DNA from 3 places in the Sporolactobacillus pectinivorans genome. Region 2 is predicted to be linked to each of the others. Evidence: predicted binding sites of a transcription regulator. Region 2 holds the regulator's gene; each other region holds the start of a gene.

The links. The regulator CtsR, encoded in region 2, represses protease genes until heat stress. The targets are predictions, from matches to a motif close to ATGGTCAATAAAGGTCAAACA.
Region 1: COP04_RS08235 (ATP-dependent Clp protease ATP-binding subunit) is a predicted target of CtsR. The motif match lies at 836-856, and genes of this name have one in related genera.
Region 3: clpP (ATP-dependent Clp endopeptidase proteolytic subunit ClpP) is a predicted target of CtsR. The motif match lies at 926-946, and genes of this name have one in related genera.

The regions. Positions count from the first base shown of each region.
Region 1 covers NZ_NXGA01000001.1:1,726,353-1,728,597, forward strand. The annotation lists partial or broken gene COP04_RS08225 (CDP-glycerol glycerophosphotransferase family protein) at 1-99, shown strand, start outside; gene COP04_RS08230 (universal stress protein) at 228-665, shown strand; gene COP04_RS08235 (ATP-dependent Clp protease ATP-binding subunit) at 913-2,245, shown strand, end outside.
Region 2 covers NZ_NXGA01000001.1:370,978-373,222, forward strand. The annotation lists gene clpC (ATP-dependent protease ATP-binding subunit ClpC) at 1-593, opposite strand, end outside; gene COP04_RS02010 (CtsR family transcriptional regulator) at 1,059-1,517, opposite strand; tRNA gene COP04_RS02015 (tRNA-Ala) at 1,790-1,862, opposite strand; tRNA gene COP04_RS02020 (tRNA-Pro) at 1,873-1,946, opposite strand; tRNA gene COP04_RS02025 (tRNA-Arg) at 1,950-2,026, opposite strand; tRNA gene COP04_RS02030 (tRNA-Leu) at 2,041-2,129, opposite strand; tRNA gene COP04_RS02035 (tRNA-Gly) at 2,142-2,216, opposite strand.
Region 3 covers NZ_NXGA01000001.1:1,328,611-1,330,855, forward strand. The annotation lists gene clpP (ATP-dependent Clp endopeptidase proteolytic subunit ClpP) at 268-861, opposite strand; tRNA gene COP04_RS06345 (tRNA-Arg) at 1,312-1,386, opposite strand; gene COP04_RS06350 (CotD family spore coat protein) at 1,641-2,096, shown strand.

The DNA.
Region 1 (2,245 bases), 1.4 Mb from region 2:
GGCAGCTTTGAAGCATTTTTTCAGAAGTTCTGCGCTTTAGAGGGCGGTCATTCCTCCGAAAAAGTTGTCAAATCCGTTTTTAAAAAAATCAAATTGTAAAAAATTGTTCACTATAAATTTCTTTTTTCTGACAATAGAACGCTTACCTGGCTTAAAAAAGTGGTATAGTTAAGTTGTAAGGGATGATTCATTGTTACTATTAATGTCAGGGAAGGTTGGTGGTGAGCATGTATGAAATTCTTGTACCTGTTGACGGCTCTGCTCCTGCTTTACGCGCGGTTGATGAAGCGGTTGCAATTGCCGAAGGAAAGAAAGATGTTGACATCACTCTGATTTATGTTAGTCCGTCTCCAGTATACTTCCCTTTTTACTCGATGGTTGGCCCGTCGCTTGACGCAGATGTGAAGGAAGTAGAGGAAAAAGAGGGCAATCAAATGCTCGATGACATTATTGAGAAAGCGTCAGAGCATACTAAGGTAAAATTTAAGAAAAAACATTTATATGGTATTGCCGCGCAGGAAATAACCGACTTCGCAAACGATACAAAGAAAGATCTGATCGTTATGGGAAATCGCGGCATGGGCGCTTTCGGTCAGGTTATGCTCGGAAGTGTCAGCAACAAAGTCCTGCATCTGGCTAATTGCCCGGTTATGATTGTTAAATAATTTTAACAGCTATGAGCTTGTACCCCATATTGAGAATGATCCTCCGCTTAGGAAAACTTGCGGGGGATTTTTCTTTACCCTGCTCAGAGAAACCGGTTGTAAAAAAAAGTTTTGTATTTTTGGGATCAAATACTTGAAAGTCAAAAAAGGTCAGACTATAATAAAATCACAAGGTCAAAGATGGTCAAATGAATGGATGATTATTGTGGCCTTTGGCATAAGTTAATCCATAAGGAGGCATGAGCATATGCTTTGTGACGAATGCAAGATTAATCCGGCATCTATAGAAATGAATGTTATCGTAAACGGACAGCAAAAGCATCTCCATCTATGTGAGGAATGCTATTCAAAAATGAAAAATAATTTAAACATGTCGTCTTTTTTCCAAGGCGGTGGATCACCTTTTGATGATCTTTTCAGAAGTTTTATGCAGCCTTCATATGCTGAAAAAGAAAATAAGGCTCAGGAAAACGGCATGGCGTTCGACGGACAAGGCCAGCCAATGGGCGGCAGGGGCGGCCGCCGCGGTGGTCTGCTCGAGTCTCTCGGGCGCAATCTGACCGAAGAGGCACGAAAAGGGAAAATTGATCCGGTAATTGGCCGAGACCGAGAAGTCCAGCTGGTTATCGAAACATTGAACCGGAGAAATAAAAACAACCCTGTGCTGATCGGTGAACCAGGCGTCGGCAAGACGGCGATTGCGGAAGGCCTTGCACTGAAAATTGTAGAGGGCAAAGTTCCGGCAAAACTGGCAAACAAGGAAATTTACTTAATAGATGTTTCTTCACTTGTCGCCGGAACGGGTATCCGCGGCCAGTTTGAACAGCGCATGAAACAAATGATGGCAGAACTTGAAAAACGCAAAAATGTCATTGTGTTTATCGATGAAGTCCATCTGCTTGTCGGCGCAGGCTCGGCTGAGGGCGGTTCAATGGATGCAGGCAATATTCTGAAACCGGCGCTCGCCCGAGGTGAGTTGCAAATCATGGGCGCAACGACTTTGAAAGAATACCGCAAAATCGAAAAGGATGCCGCTCTTGAGCGCCGCTTCCAACCCGTCATTGTCAATGAACCGACACAGGATCAGACGATCAGAATTCTAAAAGGCCTTCAATCGAAATACGAGAAGTATCATCATGTCCATTATACGGATGACGCCATCAAGGCCTGTGTCGCACTGTCTTCACGCTATATTCAGGATCGGTTCCTTCCAGACAAAGCAATCGATCTGATGGACGAATCAGGATCCAAAATGAATCTCAGCCTGACACCGGTTGATACTGAAAGTGTAAAGAAGAAGATAGAAGAAATTTCGGCCGCAAAGGCGGAAGCGACTAAGAATGAGCAATTCGAACAGGCAGCAAGGCTTCGTGATCAGGAACACGCTTATCAGAAGCAGCTTGAACAACTGGAAAAAATTAAATCCAATGGTTCTGAACCTCCTGTAACCGGTAAGGAAGCAGTGGTTGATACCGATTTGATTCAGCAAATTGTTGAAACAAGGACTGGTATCCCTGTTCGCAAACTGCAAAGCGACGAACAGAATAAAATGCGTAATTTGGCTGACCGCCTTAACGAAA
Region 2 (2,245 bases):
AGTACTTCAATCACACGCTCAATTTCTTTGCTTCTGCCAATCACCGGATCAAGGCTTCCTTCTCCGGCCATCGCAGTCAGATCACGTGCCAGACTATCAAGAGTCGGCGTGCTGGCATGAGCAGTATTTCTTCCCTGAACGCCGCCGGCAGTTGCTTCATGACTTCCCAGCAACTGAAGTACCTGCTGCCTGGCCTTGTTCAGGCTGACACCGAGATTATTCAGAACCCGTGCAGCCACACCTTCGCCTTCACGAATCAGCCCTAGCAGGATATGCTCGGTACCTACATAGGAATGGCCGATTTTTCTCGCCTCGTCCATAGACAGCTCTATCACCCGTTTAGCTCTTGGCGTATAGTGTGGGGACTGAACCGTTTCAGTTCCACGCCCGATCAGCGCTTCAACTTCCTTCTGAATTTTTTCAGGGCTCAGATTTAGAGCAAGCAGAGCTTTAGCCGCAATTCCGTCCCCTTCCCGGACTAGCCCGAGTAAAATATGTTCCGTGCCTATATTATTGTGTCCCAGCCTGATGGCCTCTTCCTGAGAAAGTGCAAGCACTTTTTGAGCGCGCTCCGTAAATCGTCCAAACATCATAATTGTGGCCTCCCTTTGTCGCTTTCTCTTTTCTTTCAGGCCTTTCGAAGAAATCCATTCACAAAAAAGAAATTTTATCGGTAAACCATTTTAGACAGGTTCACGGTTACCGATTTCCAGGGCATAAAGTAATCGACTGCCGAATTCTGTCAATGATTCTCCCTGTTCAGTCTATTGTAGAGAACCTTCTGAAAATCTTCAACTCATACCGCTTATGACACCCGCTGATAATATTAGGGGCTAACTGTTCAGGTCCAAAAATTCTTGCAGCCTGTCAGTCCATTTAACGTAAAGCGCTCATTGAAGGCAATGATCTAAATTATTATTTCGCCGGACGTCTGATTAATTCCTCTTTATTCATTTCTAAAAAAGATGTGCATCTAAAAATAGACGCAGTATTTCAATAAGGTAAATATAAAACATTACCCATTCCCCAATCAGCATTCACCGCTTAAAAATGAACGGTCATCGTGTATAAGTCAGCGACTGGAGCATTGCTTTTAAAATATTCGCACGCATCACGTCTCTTATTGGTATATCGACATCAAGAACACTATGATCGATCGCGCTCAGCATCAGTCTTGCTTCCCTTTCACTAATCACCTGCTCCTCAAGCAAATGAATAATAATCGAATCAGCCATATTTTCAGTCAGTCTGTAATCAATTAAATTGATCATTTCATCAATTAAATCAGCATCCGTGACCGGTTGAACCTTGACGACCTGAATGTATCCGCCGCCGCCCCTTTTACTCTCGACCACATAGCCTCTCTCGATAGAAAAGCGAGTTTTAAGCACGTAATTAATCTGTGATGGTACGCACTGAAACTTTTCAGCAAGTTCGCTCCTCTTCAGCCTGATATTGTCGCTTGAGTTAAGTATTTCTTTTATATATTTTTCAATGATATCAGATATGTTCCTCATCGGGGCATCTCCTCCCTGACTTTGACTAACTTTGACTATATCACAATTATGACTGAATTTTGATAAATAATCAACTGCTCTTGTGCGGTCGATAATAGAAATATTCTGGAAGCCTTGTTTTCATATGATTCACCGCAAATTTTTACCTATAGTATTTAAAAGACATTAAAAGACGGTGCCTTTGCCTTTAGTGACAAAAACACCGCCTTTTAATAGCGCAATCATTAATAATGTTTTGTTCCAAATTATCAGCCTTGAAACAGTAAATGTAATGGAGCCTAGGAGGATCGAACTCCTGACCTCCTGCGTGCAAAGCAGGCGCTCTCCCAGCTGAGCTAAGGCCCCATAAAAATGATCGGGAAGACAGGATTTGAACCTGCGACCCCCACGTCCCGAACGTGGTGCTCTACCAAGCTGAGCCACTTCCCGATATGGTGCGCCCTAGAGAACTCGAATCCCCAGCCTTCTGATCCGTAGTCAGACGCTCTATCCAATTGAGCTAAGGGCGCAAAAACAGAATAAGTGGTGCCGAGGGCCGGACTCGAACCGGCATGGTAGTCACCTACCGCAGGATTTTAAGTCCTGTGCGTCTGCCAATTTCGCCACCCCGGCATAGCACAAAAATGGAGCGGAAGACGGGATTCGAACCCGCGACCCCCACCATGGCAAGGTGATGTTCTACCACTGAACTACTTCCGCATAATGATAATTGATTCTTATTAATAACA
Region 3 (2,245 bases), 960 kb from region 2:
CAAGTTTAACCGCAAAAGATGAAAGTTAACTCGAAATAAAAATTTAACCGAAACGTAGATCGACCATCCTAAAATAGAAAATCTTTAATCCAATCTGGAAGAGTGAAATGTAATTTATTTTAATCGAGCCTAAATTGATATTAGTAGGGCCCAATCAGTAAAAAATCGGCCTGAGATCTAACGGTTGTGTGAATTTCAAAATTGAACGAAAAAATTTGAATGAAAAAACCCGGAGCGCGTGCCCCGGGTTTTTTTCTTAACACTTTTTTATGCTTTTGATTTTGGTGCGGTCATAATATCGTCAATCAGGCCATACTTTTTTGCTTCTTCTGCAGACATAAAGTTGTCGCGGTCGGTATCGCGTGCAATGACTTCATATGGCTGGCCGGTTCTCTCAGCATAGATATGATTCAGCTTTTCACGGATATAGAGGATACGCTTTGCGTGAATTTCCATATCGGATGCCTGGCCCTGCATTCCGCCGGATGGTTGGTGGATCATGATTTCACTGTTCGGCAGCGCGTAGCGTTTGCCGATTTCCCCGGCCATCAGCAAGAAACTGCCCATCGAGGCAGCCATGCCGATGCAGATGGTCGATACTTTCGGCTTGATAAACTGCATCGTATCATAAATGGCCATACCGGCTGTAATTGAACCGCCCGGGCTGTTAATATAAAGCGAAATATCTTTTTCAGAATCTTCCGCAGCGAGAAAGAGCAGCTGCGCGACAACGGCATTGGCGACATTATCGTCAATTGCCGTTCCCAGCATAATGATTCTGTCTTTCAGTAAGCGGGAATAAATATCGTACGCACGTTCTCCACGGTTTGTCTGCTCAATGACTGTAGGGATTAAAGGCATTGAACCTACCTCCTTTTATTCGTATATGAGTAACTTTTATCTAACCAAGGACAATAATACATTAAAGGTCAATATAGGTCAAATTTTAAGCTATTGAAATCAGGATTAAAAAATTTTTTCGGGTGTTTAAAATGTAATCGCTCGGCAGCGGCTGGTTCGAACACGTTATAGAATTATTTTATGTTTTTCAAAATATACCGCTGATCACGAGTGAACAAGCCAAATGATATTCCAGAAGCAGTCAGGAGTCAGTATCGCGGGTAAAAAGGCTTCATTCTAGGTTATTTTCCAAAAAATGCTGTTAAAATTAAAAATCATGCGCAGATTACCCCGTTGCATGGCTTTTGAGTGTGCATGCCGCCTGAATCATTAAAAAGTAGAGATAGGCAGCAAAAACGCCCGCAGCTTTAAGCTGTGAGCGTATTTTTGCTAAGGCGGCTCGCCGCGTGATGCGCTCGAAGGGATTCGAACCCCCGCCACATGGTACCGGAAACCATTGCTCTATCCAGGCTGAGCTACGAGCGCATATTATTAACTTGCTTGCTTCACTGACATTTGTTTATTTTAAGCGATTGTCGTCCATTTTGCAAGGCTAATTATGGAAACATGTTTTCTTTTTCGGGAAAATCTAAGTGGGCAGTACCATATGAATCTTTTGCTCAAGGCGTTTACCCGCCCAAATTCGGGCTTTGCGAAAAAATTAGGTGTTCTCATTAGTGCAAGGCTATTCCCCAGCTCATAGGTTATTAGTGTACTTAAAATTACGAGGAGGAACAAATATGGAGGTTTCACCTTACTCAAATAAGCCGGTGCCCACAAATCCATACGCACCGACCAGTCAATATCCTAGTATGAAACCGGAACCGAAGATGCCCGCATGGAATCCAGCGAGCACCGGGCCAGTCGCAACAATGACAAAACCGGCAATGAGCCCATGGGGAAAAACATCGGTCGGGGGGATTGGAAAATGTCCTGTTCCTTCGCCGGGACCTTGCCAGACACTTCATTGCCCGCCGCGGCAGGCTGGTGCGATTTACGATCCGCAGAGCGTCAATGTTCAGGACATCTATAAACCGGTCGTTGTTCAGCATATTCACCCGATGCACACCGAGATCAGGACCCATTATGTTTATGAACATCAGCATTATTATCCGCACACACTTTCCCAGACTTGTGATGAAAGGCATTTTGATGTGCAGTGCGGGCGTCCGTGCTTTCCGATGCCGCACTGCTGAGCACCATCCGATAAAAAGGACCTTCTGCCTTAAGAAGCAGAAGATCCTTTTTTTACTTGCATGGGTTCCGAACAGTGGGGAAGTGTCTGGAAGGAATCCGTGCGCGATTAATCATAGCTTTATCGACTCAGTCAATGCATCGTAAAACA